4 regions of the Leisingera sp. genome follow, and region 1 is predicted to be linked to each of the others. Evidence: riboswitches for the same ligand, from Rfam matches in the RefSeq annotation. Region 1 holds a riboswitch; each other region holds the start of a gene.

What was found. Region 1 has a riboswitch for cobalamin ahead of AC4HIX_RS06915 (hypothetical protein). Riboswitches for the same ligand answer to the same signal wherever they lie in the genome.
Region 2: linked by a shared signal. The riboswitch ahead of AC4HIX_RS05720 (ABC transporter substrate-binding protein) and the one ahead of AC4HIX_RS06915 (hypothetical protein) in region 1 are both predicted to bind cobalamin.
Region 3: linked by a shared signal. The riboswitch ahead of AC4HIX_RS17825 (DUF4198 domain-containing protein) and the one ahead of AC4HIX_RS06915 (hypothetical protein) in region 1 are both predicted to bind cobalamin.
Region 4: linked by a shared signal. The riboswitch ahead of AC4HIX_RS12755 (DUF1636 family protein) and the one ahead of AC4HIX_RS06915 (hypothetical protein) in region 1 are both predicted to bind cobalamin.

Annotation. Positions count from the first base shown of each region.
Region 1 covers NZ_CEYXRG010000005.1:185,531-188,593, forward strand. The annotation lists gene AC4HIX_RS06905 (DNA polymerase III subunit gamma/tau) at 1-626, opposite strand, end outside; gene AC4HIX_RS06910 (protein-tyrosine phosphatase family protein) at 819-1,349, shown strand; gene AC4HIX_RS06915 (hypothetical protein) at 1,425-1,829, opposite strand; cobalamin riboswitch at 1,938-2,160, opposite strand; gene AC4HIX_RS06920 (TetR/AcrR family transcriptional regulator) at 2,179-2,775, opposite strand; gene AC4HIX_RS06925 (alpha/beta hydrolase family protein) at 2,846-3,063, shown strand, end outside.
Region 2 covers NZ_CEYXRG010000004.1:191,568-194,630, forward strand. The annotation lists gene AC4HIX_RS05715 (FecCD family ABC transporter permease) at 1-635, opposite strand, end outside; gene AC4HIX_RS05720 (ABC transporter substrate-binding protein) at 632-1,642, opposite strand; cobalamin riboswitch at 1,788-1,981, opposite strand; gene AC4HIX_RS05725 (succinylglutamate desuccinylase/aspartoacylase family protein) at 2,118-3,063, opposite strand, start outside.
Region 3 covers NZ_CEYXRG010000023.1:40,935-43,997, forward strand. The annotation lists tRNA gene AC4HIX_RS17820 (tRNA-Arg) at 93-169, shown strand; cobalamin riboswitch at 739-953, shown strand; gene AC4HIX_RS17825 (DUF4198 domain-containing protein) at 1,097-1,882, shown strand; gene cbiM (cobalt transporter CbiM) at 1,893-2,510, shown strand; gene AC4HIX_RS17835 (cobalt ABC transporter permease) at 2,507-3,063, shown strand, end outside.
Region 4 covers NZ_CEYXRG010000012.1:120,212-123,274, reverse strand. The annotation lists gene glpD (glycerol-3-phosphate dehydrogenase) at 1-853, shown strand, start outside; gene cobO (cob(I)yrinic acid a,c-diamide adenosyltransferase) at 959-1,594, opposite strand; cobalamin riboswitch at 1,646-1,863, shown strand; gene AC4HIX_RS12755 (DUF1636 family protein) at 1,960-2,370, shown strand; gene cobW (cobalamin biosynthesis protein CobW) at 2,373-3,063, shown strand, end outside.

The sequences.
Region 1 (3,063 bases):
ATCTTGCGCAGGAGGGAGATCATCACCTCCGGTTCGATCCGGCGCAGGTCGAAGCGCTGGCAGCGGGACAGAACCGTCACCGGCACCTTGCGGATCTCGGTGGTGGCGAAGATGAACTTCACATGCGCGGGCGGCTCCTCCAGCGTCTTGAGCAGCGCGTTAAACGCGCTGGTCGACAGCATGTGGACCTCGTCGATGATGTAGATCTTGTAGCGCGCCGAGGCCGCGCGGTACTGCACCGAGTCGATGATCTCGCGGATGTCGTTGACGCCGGTGCGGGAGGCGGCGTCCATCTCCATCACGTCGACATGGCGGCCTTCCATGATCGCCGTGCAATGCTCGCAACGGCCGCAAGGATCGGTGGTGGGGCCGCCGGTGCCGTCAGGGCCAACGCAGTTCATGCCCTTGGCGATGATCCGTGCGGTGGTGGTTTTGCCGGTGCCGCGGATGCCGGTCATGATGAAGGCCTGGGCGATGCGGTCGGCGGCAAAGGCGTTCTTCAGCGTCCGAACCATCGCGTCCTGGCCCACCAGATCGGCAAAGGTCTCGGGCCGGTATTTGCGGGCCAGAACCTGGTATTGGGATTGACCGGTGCCGCCGGTGGTGCCGCTGGGGGTATCGTTCATGGTGTCTCGTGCCGGATTCGATGTGCGGGGTGGTCCGCGTTCCGCGCAGGGTATTGAAGCGCAGCCCGTTCGTCCACCGCAGAACGGGGCAATCCTCTGGCTGCAAAAGCACTTTGGGAATGTGCGCTGACCGGTTAGGCTGGGGCATAGGGGGCAATGCGGGGGGCAGGAACGCAGCGGCTAGGAGGCGGTATGCGATCTGAAGATACCTCTGATCCAGCAGCGCAGGATGAGGCGGCGCAAGCTGGGCTGACAATCCACGCGCTGTCCGCGGGCGGCGGCATTCTGGCGCTGTGCCGGCTGCCCGGTGCAGAGGGGGATTACCGCGGCGACCTGATCCAGATTTACCAATGGAAGCCGGGGCTGGTGTTCTCGATGACCACGGAGGCTGAGCACGTGGCCGCCGGGGCGCCGCGGCTGGGGGTGGACCTCCAGAGCATGGCCTGCCGCTGGCTGCACCTGCCGGTGCCGGATTTCGGCACGCCGCCGCCGGAGGTGGCGGCGAAATGGCCGGCTGCCAGCCGGTCGGCGCGGCAGGCGCTGGGCGGCGGCGGCCGGGTGCTGGTGCATTGCCGGGGCGGCTGCGGGCGCTCCGGGATGGCGGTGCTGCGGCTGATGGTGGAATGCGGCGAGGATCCGGCGCAGGCACTGGCGCGGCTGCGGTCGGTCAGGCCCTGCGCAGTGGAAACGGACGCGCAGCTCGACTGGGCCTGTGCACCGTAGAGCGGTAACCACAGGCGTATGAAAGAGTATATACGGCACCGCCCGGCCGAGAAGCCGGGCAGGTTGAATTTCAGGTCAAAGCGCCATCATATGTTCTGCTTGCCGCGCCTCTGCCGTCTTCGGCAGCGCTTCCATCAGCGCGCAGGGGCGGGCGTCCAGGCGGGAGGCGGCAAAGCCGGTGCCGTCGCGGCTGAGGATCGCATCGGCAAAGCGGTCGAGGCCCTCGCGCGGGGCATCCTCGCCGACGCCGCAGAACAGCCGGATCCGGTCGTGGCTGGCGGCAAACTGCGCCGGGCAGGTGCGCGGGCAGCCGTCCAGCGCGGTGGTGCCGGTGATTTCAAAATCTTCTTGCGTCAGCGGCTTGGCCTTGGTCATCGCCTCGGCCAGTTTGGCGATCATCCGCTCTGCCGCTGGACAAGGCTTCCCGAGGTATTTGCAATCCGTTGCCGCATAGAAATGCGTCTGGTCCGTCCACATCATATCTGCGCCCTCCGCGCGTGGTGCGGGGGTTTGGGGGACAAGAGACCGGATGAGAAAGCGGGAGTCCCGCGGTGCCATCAGACCCTGTCCGGACACCCCGCCCGGGTTCGAGTTATACGTTCGATGGCAGGTCTCCTGACTTGCGGGTCGCAGCTTTCCCGATCCTTCCCGGCCTCGCATCAGGCCAGTGGCTCTATCGGGGTCGCTCGCCGCTTACAGTTGCGGGGGCAGTCGCGGACTTGGCCTTGCCTGGGGCGGGGCCGCACCGTGTTCCCTTTTCATCCCGGACACAAGATTCTGTGGCACGGGAACCATCACCACAAGCGGTAGCGGCTGGTTCCCTGAGTCGTCAATCGGTTTTCTGCAGCTGCATCTGAGTGTGCAGGGCGCGGATCACATCCGAATCGCGCCGCACCCGCGCCAGCTGCCAGCCGCCCTGCAGCAGGATATAGAAATTTTCCGCCGCCGCGCGCGCCTCATCCTGCGGGAGGCCCAGGCGCTGGGCGTGGCGGGCGGTGGCCGCGATCCAGCTCTCGAACAGGTCTGCGGCGTGCTGACGGAAGGCGTCGTTTTCCGGCCCGGCGAACAGGGTTGCAGAGACCGGGCAGCCGCTCCATTTGCCCTGCTTGTCAAAGAGTTTCGCCAGCTTGTAGCAGACCGTCTTGGCCCCGGCCTCGAAACTTGGGGCCGGGTCGAAGGCGGCGTCAATCAGGGCCAGCATCTGCTCCGAGGCCCAAGTGGACGCCGCCAGCGCGAGGTCGGACTTGCCGTTGGGGAAATGGTGGTAGAGCGAGCCCTTTGGCGCTTCGGCGGCGGCCAGCAATTCAGCCAGGCCAGTGCCGTTATAGCCCTTGTTCCGGAACAGGCCGGCGGCCGCCCGGATCAGCCGGTCCCGGGTCGGGGCCGGGCTGCCGGTAGGCGGGCTGGTTGTCGTCACGTCAGTCATGGCGGCAGCTTGACAGCATTAGACCAAATGGTCCAGTCAGGAATTGGACCGATTGGTCTAGGAGGCTGCCATGCTCGACGGACACGCAGAACTTACCGCCGGTTTCCGGGAGGAAGAGGTGCGCTTTGCCTCGCGAACGGGGGCGCTGGCGGGACGGTTGTACCTCCCGGATGGCGCGGTGAAGGCAGCGGTGGTGCTGAACGGCGCAACCGGGGTGCCGCAGCGGTTTTACCGGCATTTCGCACGCTGGCTGGCGGCAGAGCAGCAGATTGCCTGCCTGACCTATGA
Region 2 (3,063 bases), on a different contig from region 1:
AGCCACACATCCGGCCAGCGCACGCCGCTGAGGTTGCCCATCAGCCAGAACATGATGCCGCGCGCCTGATCCGCATTGGCAGATTTGGCGATAATGAAGGCAGTCAGCGCGTTAAAGAGCTGCGAGCCGGCAATGCCCGCCAGCACGATCTGCGCCGCCGCCGCACGGCTGCTGCCCGCCCCGGCGGCGCGCGCCAGAATGGCGACAAAGCCAAAGGCCAGAAGCGCCCCGTTGAAAGCACCAAAGGACAGCGACAGCGCACCGCCGCCCAACCCTGCAATCGTGACCGCCACCGCCCCGGTCGAGGCGCCGGCGGAAATGCCAAGGATGTACGGATCTGCCAGCGCATTGCGCAGCAGCGCCTGCAGCACCACACCGGTCACCGCCAGCGCCGCGCCGCAGGCCCCGGCCACCAGTGCCCGCGGCAGCCGGTAGCTCCAGATGATGCCCTGATCCACCGGGTCCACCGGCAGCCCCGCCCCGGCCAGCTTGTTGACCAGAACGGACAGGACAAGGTCAGGCGCAATCGAGGTCTCACCGATCATTGCGCCTGCCAGAACCGCCGCAGCCAGCACCGGCAGCGCCAGGCAAGCGCCCCGGACGCCGTGCCATGCAAGTGCGGCGGCTGCGCTCATCCGCCGTTGCCGATCGCGCTGAGCTCAGCGGCCAGGTCTTCCAGCGCCGGGATGGCGCGGATGGTGGCATCCATCGCCTGGGCGTCCATCACCACGATACGGTTGTTCTTGACCGCGTCCATCTGGCTGGCGACCGGGTCGGTGCGCAGGAATTCCAGTTTTTTCTCATAATCGTCGGCAGCAAAGCGGCGGCGGTCCATGCGGGCGATCACGATCACCGTCGGATTGGCCTTGGCGATGGTTTCCCAGCCGACGGTCGGCCATTCCTCGTCGGTCTCGATGACATTGCGCAGGCCCAGCTGCTGCATCATGTAGCCCGGCGCGCCTTTCTGGCCGGCCACAAACGGATCGCTCTCCAGCTCAGGCGAGGAGAACCAGAACACGGCGGAGGCATCCTCCAGCGCAACCTCTTGCGCCTTGGCAACGGCCGCAGCCTCACGCGTCTTGTAGTCGGCGACCAGCTCAGCGCCCTTTTCGGCCTCGCCGAAGATCGCTGCCAGCTCCTCGATCCCCTGATACAGGCTTTCGGTGGTGAACATCTGCGTGCGGGTGCCGTCGCCGCCGGTGGTGTTGTCCTTGCCTGCGCAATCGGCGGGCATCACATAGGTCGGGATGCCCAGGTCATGGAACTGCTCGCGCTTGGCGACCACGCCCTCGGGGCCGACGTGCCACTCGTACTGCGCTGCAACCAGGCCCGGGCGTTTGGCCACCACACTTTCAAAGCTTGGGTCGTTGTCGGCCAGCCGTTCGACCTTGGCGTTCACGTCCGCGTATTCCGGCAGAACATCGTTGAACCAGACCGAAGTGCCCAGCACCTTATCCCCCAGCCCAAGCGCATAGAGCACTTCCGTGGCCGCCTGGCCAACCGTGACGGAAGACGCCGCAGGTGCTTCGAAGGTGACGGTCTGGCCGCAGTTCTCGATGGTCAGTGGAAAGCTCTCGCTGGCGGCCGCGGCCTGGGCCGCGACGGTGAAGGAAAGGCCGATCAGGCCGGAACGCAGAAACATGATTTTCGATCTCCATGTGTCAATGACCGGAGAACGGGTGAAAGGGCATTGACCGGCAGTGCGGAGGGCCTGAGCCCTTCCTCTGCGCCGCCTGAAAGCAGCAGCGCGGTCTGCCGGCAACCTCCCCGGACAACCCCGTCCGGTGTGCTTCGGTTTCATACCGGCAGGTCTCCTGACTGGCGGGTCATCGTCTGGGCCGCCTTCCCGGACCGCTGGGATCCAGTGACGCGATGGCTCAGCACTCGCCGCCTACAGTTGCGGGGGCAGTTCCGGTTGGTGCCCGGCAGGCACCGCGGATTCCCTCTTAGCCCTTGCGGGACCGGTAAAGCGCGCGTAGCGCATCACTTTGGTTGCGGCAAGAAAAAGTTGCTGCCGCTGCGGAAATCCTCGGCAAAAGGTGCGCCTGCCAAAGGCTGCGGCAACCGCGTGTTGAGCAGCCGGACCCATTGGCAAGTGCTGGCCCCCATGTTGCCGTTCAGAGAATTTCATCCTCGTCGAACATCGGGTCGTCCTCCAGCTGGGCGCTCAGGTCCTCCACCGAATCCTCCGCCTTCTCGACGGAGCGGACCCTGCCGAGGTGGAACACGGCATCGCCCTCGTTCACGATGGGCATTACCGCACGCCCGACGATCAGCCCGTCGAAAGGCGCCAGGATCTCCTCGTCATGCTCACCGAACGGGTCGGACACCGAGCCCATCAGCTCCCCTTCCCGGACCAGTTCGCCATCGTCCTTGTACACCCGCAGAAGCCCGCCCATCGGCGCCCGCAGCCATTTGCTGGAGACGCAGAACTGCGGCTGCGACTTGGGCTTGGATATGCCCTTGGCCGGGACCATTCCCATGTGCCGCAGCACCCGCAGGATACCCGCCAGCCCGGCACGGATCGACAGTTCGTCAAAGCGCAGGCCCTCGCCCGCCTCATACAGAAGCACATCCTTGCCCGTCTCCTTGGCCGCGCCGCGCAGCGAGCCGTCGCGCAGCGGCGACTGCATCACGATCGGGGCGCCAAAGACGCCGGCAAGCTCGCGGGTGCTGGGATTATCGGGCGAGATGCGGATTTGCGGATAGTTGGTCCGGTGGATTGCTGCCGAATGCAGGTCGATACCGAGGTCCGAACGGGCCACCACCTCTGTCATGAAAAGATGCGCCAGACGCGAAGCCAGCGAACCATGCTCGCTGCCGGGAAACACCCGGTTGAGGTCGCGCCTGTCGGGCAGATAGCGGGAGTGGTTTATGAAGCCGAAGGCGTTGACGATCGGCACCGCAATCAGCGTGCCCTTGAGCGTCGTCAGGTTCGGCGCCCGCAGCAGCCGCCGGATGATCTCCACGCCGATCACCTCGTCTCCGTGCACGCCGCCGCTGACAAACACCGTCGGCCCGTCCTGGCGGCCATGCACAACATGCGCCGACATCGTGACCGGC
Region 3 (3,063 bases), on a different contig from region 1:
GGTTTGCACGGAAGCTGCTGGTGAAGAAAAACGGAAACAGCCGTCTTTTAGGGTTGCGACTCTGCGATGCTATCAGTAAACCCCGCCGCAGTGGACCGATAGCTCAGCTGGATAGAGTACTTGACTACGAATCAAGGGGTCGGGGGTTCGAATCCTCCTCGGTCCGCCACTTCCTCCCTTGTCGCGCGACATAAAGTTTTGCCATTTGCGACAGAACCTTTCCTTTTGCGTGTCTCCAACATTCCCGCTCGCGCCTCCTGTTCCGCCAGTGGCCAAGCGTTCCCTGATTTTACTTTCGGAAGACCTCGTGTCGCAGAGAGGGCAAAACAGGGGGGGGAGCGCAGTTGTTGCCGCTTGAAGCGAACTGGTATCACTCTGGGGAACGGGGCCGCGAGGGTTTTAACGCCGGGTTGCGAGGCGAGATTCTGAACGGGAAGCCTTCTGCAGGTCAGAAGAGCCCCAAATCCTGATCGAACAAGGGGCAAGGAAAACCCAATACCGGCAGAACGTACGGTGCTTTGGACTATCTCTGCCGGGCTCGGGCAATCGTCATTCCGGTGGCGGTCTTAAACCGTGAAACCGGGTCACACGAAAGGAATACCGTTGGAAACCGGCCACCGTTTGCGCGCATCACGCAGGCCTGCCGACTGGCCGTTGCAGTCCGGTAACAGTCATCTGCAGTGTCAATCCCGTGACTGAGCAGAAGGCAAGACGCTTGACTCAGAAATTCGGTTTTGCCATTCAACCAGTGTGACCGGTTCCGCAAGTGTTTCAATGCGCAGCGGAAGAAATAGGGAACACGGTGCGGCGTACCCAAAAGGGACCAAATCCGTGACTGCCCCCGCAACTGTGAGCGGTGAGTGACGCTGAAGACGCCACTGGGATCATCCCCGGGAAGGCCAGCCGAACCAGGACCCGCGAGTCAGGAGACCTGCCGGACACAAGGACCGAGGCCCCGCTTGCGGAGTTTCTGCCCTTTTCCACCGGACGCCGGGGTGAGCGTCTGGCGCGACGGCCGTTCCGGCGACTCCGTGCCAATACTCCCCGTTGTTCATTCCTGATTGCAGGTGCGCCTGCATCGTCGAATGAGGACGAAATGAAACTGAACTATCTGGCCGCAGCACTGGCCGTTTCCCTGCCTGCCGCCGCGTCGGCGCATTTCCAGCTGAATTACACCGAAAGAGCGCTGATCGAGAAGCCCGGTGACGTGCCGATGGGCCTGGTTTTCTGGCATCCCATGTCAAACGGATACGCTATGGACATGGGCGCGCCGGAAGAATTCTTCATGATCCACAAAGGCGAAAAGACCGACCTTTCGGATCGCCTTGAGCCCGCCACTTTCAAGGGCGCTGAGAACGAAGCTTCGGCCTACAAGGCGTCCGTCCCGGTGAAACGCTCCGGCGACTATGTCGTGGTGACCGTGCCTTCACCCTACTACGAGGAAAGCGAAGATATCTATATTCAACAGATCTCAAAAGTCGTGCTGAACCGAAACACTTTGCCGACCGACTGGGATAAGCCGGTCGGGCTGGCCACCGAGATTCTGCCGTTGAACAAACCCTACAATGTGATCGTCGGATCCACCTTTTCCGGTCAGGTTCTGGCGGGCGGCGCGCCAGTCCCCGGTGCTGAAATCGAGATCGAGTTCATGGCGGCCGAGCCTGACCTCAAAGCGTTTTCGGCCACCGATCCCACCGTGGGTGAGATGCCGGGCGGAGCGATCGTTGCTATCGCGGACCAGAACGGCGTGTTTTCCTTCGGCATCCCGAAAGCAGGCTACTGGGGTTTTGCCGCTCTGGGGTCCGGCCTGGCAACCGAGCACAACGGCAAGGAACTCAGCCAGGATGCTGTGCTGTGGATCCACGCTGAAGAGCTGAAGTGAAAGCAGACCGATGCATATCGTAGACGGCGCTCTGTCAAACCCGGTAGTGATTGGCGGCGCTGTTGCTGCAGCCGGCGGTATCGCTATGGGTCTGCGCAGCCTGCCGCTGGAGCGCATTCCGGCGGCAGGGGTTCTTTCGGCCAGTTTCTTTGTGGCTTCGCTGATCCATGTCCCGATCGGGCCCAGTTCGGTTCACCTGATCCTGAACGGGCTGGCCGGGCTGGTTCTGGGATGGGCCGCGTTTCCGGCACTGTTTGTCGGGTTGTTGTTGCAAGCGGTGTTCTTTGGCTTTGGCGGGCTGACGGTGCTGGGTGTGAATGCCGTGAATATCGCCTTGCCCGCTGTTCTGGTGGGGCTGGCTTTCCGCCCGCTGGTGGCTCGCGGCTCGCCGCTGCACGGCGCGATCTGGGGCGGTATCGGAGGCGGAGCTGCGATAGCGGCAACGACATTGGCCGTAGCCTTCTCGCTAATGCTGTCCGGCGATGAGTTCATTCTAGCCGCCAAGCTTGTCTTCTTCTCGCATATACCTGTGATGGTTATCGAAGCGCTTCTGTCAGGCGCCGCAATCTTCCTGGCCCGGCGGGTTAAACCTGAGCTGTTCTTTGACACGAAAGGCAGCCTGACGTGATCCGGTCCTGTGTTCTGATTCTTGCTCTTCTCGCACCGCTGCCGGCATTGGCCCACAATGTGATCTCTGCGGTATTCCCCTCCGGCTCGGATATCGAGGGCGAGGTTGGCTTTTCCAATGGCGCAATGGCTCCGGACTTGCTGATCGAAGTCTTTGACGAAGCTGGGAGCAAGCTGGGTGAAACCAATACGGACTCCGACGGCTTTTTCCTGTTCACACCGTCGGAGCCGGTAACGCATGTGTTTCGCGGCGACCTTGGCGCTGGCCACGTTGCGGAAGTGATCATGGATGCGGCAGAGGTCGCGCAGATCCTGGGTCAAAACCCGCGCAGGCTAATGCCTGCGGCCGGCGGCACAACTGAAGCCCCCTCGTCCGCCGCGGCTGCCGGCCTGTCCGGTGAGGCCCGCGCTGAGCTGGCCGCCATGATTCGCAACGAACTGCGCCCGCTCCGGCAGGAACTGACCGCGTTCAAGAACAAGTCGGACTTTCAGTCTATCCTTGGCGGCATCGGCTATATCTTTGGCTTGTTCGGGCTGGGCTTCTACATCGCCGC
Region 4 (3,063 bases), on a different contig from region 1:
GCACCAGAAGCTGGGCCAGAACAGCCGCGAGAACATCCGCCTGGTGCGCGGCAGCCATATCGTGGTGCCCAAACTGTTCGACCACGAGCGCTGCTATTTCTTTCAGGGCACCGACGGGCGGATCATCTTTGCCATTCCTTACGAGCAGGATTTCACCCTGATCGGCACCACCGACGCCGACCACCCGGACCCGGACACCGCACCGGTCTGCACCGAAGCCGAGCAGGATTATCTGGCGGCCTTTGCCTCCGAATACTTCGAGAAGCCGGTGACGCGCGACGATATCGTCTGGACCTACTCCGGCGTGCGCCCGCTTTATGACGACGGCGCCAGCTCCGCCACCGCGGCCACCCGCGAATACGTGCTGACGCTGGACCAGGCGCAGGCGCCGCTGCTCAACGTCTTTGGCGGCAAGATCACCACCTACCGCAAACTGGCCGAGGCGGCTCTGGCGAAGATCGGCGAGGTGTTCCCGCAGCTGCCCGCCGACTGGACCGCAGGCGTGGCCCTGCCCGGCGGCGACTTCCCGGTGGCGGATGTGGCAAAGCTGACATCCAAACTCGCCGCGGACTATCCGTTCCTGACACCCTACTGGGCGGGCCGGATGATCCGCGCCTATGGCACCGAGGCCTGGGAGGTGCTGGGTGACGCGAAATCCGCCGGCGATCTGGGCCAGGACTTTGGCGCCACCATCACCGCGCGGGAGCTCGACTGGGCGATTGCCCGCGAATGGGTGCGCGCGGGCGACGATTACCTGTGGCGGCGCACCAAGCTCGGCCTGCGGCTGGATGAAACCCAGCGCGCAGCGGTGGATACCTACATCCAAGGCAAGGCCGCACAGCTCGCGGCATAGAACTGAGGGACGGGCCAACCCGAGGGGAGGTGCAGTCGCGCCGCCCCGTGGGGGCGGGTTGGCGCGGCCCGGCCTATCGGCCGGGCGGGACATTCAGAAAGCGTCTTAAAACTCGACGCCCTTCTGCGCCTTCACCCCGGCGCGGAACGGGTGCTTGATCTGGCCCATCTCGGTCACCAGATCGGCGATCTCGATCAGCTCTTCCTTGGCGTTGCGCCCGGTCAGCACCACATGCGTCATCGGCGGCTTGTGCTCCACCAGGAACTCCAGCACCTCCTCCAGGTCCAGATACTCATAGCGCAGCGCGATGTTGATCTCGTCGAGCAGCACCATGGTGTTGCGCTCATCCAGGATCATCTCCTTGGCCTTCTCCCAGCCCTTCTGCGCGGCGGCGATGTCGCGGGCCTTGTCCTGTGTCTCCCAGGTAAAGCCCTCGCCCATTGCATAGAACTGGCAGAGATCGCTGAAGTTCTCCTCGATCAGCGTCCGCTCTCCGGTCTGCCAGGCGCCCTTGATGAACTGCACCACGGCGCAGGGCATCTTGTGGGCGATGCAGCGCATGATCATGCCGAACCCCGACGAGGATTTTCCCTTGCCCGGCCCGGTGTGAACGATGATCAGGCCCTTCTCGCCGTCCTTGGTCTTCATCATCCGGTCGCGCGCGGCCTTCTTCTTGGCCATTTTCGACGCATGACGGGCGGCTTCTTCTTCTGAGATGCCGGTTTCAGACTTTTCGCTCATGGGGGCTCTCCAGCTGTTTGACCCCATGTCTTGACAAAGAAGGGCGCGATAGCGCAAGGGGGTTTCGCTGGTTCCTGCGAAAGCAGGCGAAGAGGGAATGTGAAGGCCGCCAAATATCTTTGGATTGCCGAAGCACAGCCGCCCCCGCGACCGTGACCGGATGAGGCCGCCATGCCACTGGGAGAGACCCCGGGAAGGCAGGATGGCCGGCAAGGCAAAGCGCCTTGGCATCCGCAAGCCGGGAGACCTGCCAGCGAGAGAGAGAACAACGGGCGGGCGGGGTGTTCCGCGACCGGTTGAGGGGCTGGCACGCCGCCGCCCCCCTTTCGGCCATCCCCACGCCTGCCGCGACAGGAGACGCGCCGATGGCTGACGATATGGCGGGCAAGACCGCCAGCACCCCCGGACCGGTCACGCTGACCGTTTGCCTCACATGCCGCCGCGAGGGCGCCGACCCGGAGGCCGCCCGCCCCGGCGCTATCCTGCACGCCGCATTGGAAGAGGCCGGAATGCCCGAAGGCGTCCGACTGCGCGGCGTTGAATGCCTGTCCTCCTGCAAACGCGGCTGCGCCGTGGCGCTGGTCGGCGGCACAGAGCGCTGGACCTATGTCTACGGCGACCTCGACCCGGACCAGCACGTCCCCGAAATCCTGGAAGGCGCCGCGGCTTACGCCGCCACCGCCGACGGCGTCGTGCCCTGGCGCGAACGCCCGCAGACCTTCCGCAAGCAATCCGTTGCCCGCATCCCGCCGGCCAAGTTCTTCTCCGAGGAGTAATCATGAGCGACCTCAACAAGATCCCCGTCACCGTCATCACCGGCTTCCTGGGCGCGGGGAAAACCACCCTGATCCGCCACCTGATGCAGAACCCGCAGGGCAAGCGCCTGGCCGTGGTGGTGAACGAGTTCGGCACTGCCGGCGTGGACGGCGACATCCTGAAGTCCTGCGCCGATGAGAACTGCCCGGCGGAAAACATCATGGAGCTGGCCAACGGCTGCATCTGCTGCACCGTCGCGGATGACTTCATTCCCACCATCGAACAGCTGATGGACCTGCCGGAAAAGCCGGATCACATCGTGATCGAAACCTCCGGCCTGGCCCTGCCGAAACCGCTCCTGAAGGCTTTCGACTGGCCCGCGATCCGCTCCCGCATCACCGTTGACGGCGTGATTGCGCTGGCCGATGCCGAGGCCGTCGCCAAGGGCCAGTTCGCCCCCGACCTGGACGCGGTTCAGGCCCAGCGCGAGGCCGATGACAGCATCGACCACGAAACCCCGCTGTCCGAGGTGTTCGAAGATCAGATCTCCTGCGCCGACATCGTTCTCTTGTCCAAGGCTGACCTGGCCGGCGACGCAGGCGTCGAGAAGGCCCGCGCGGTGATCGAGGCCGAGGCGCCCCGCAAGCTGCCGATCCTGCCGATGAGCGAGGGCGTCATCGACCCGCGCATCATCCTGGGCCTGGGCGCCGCTG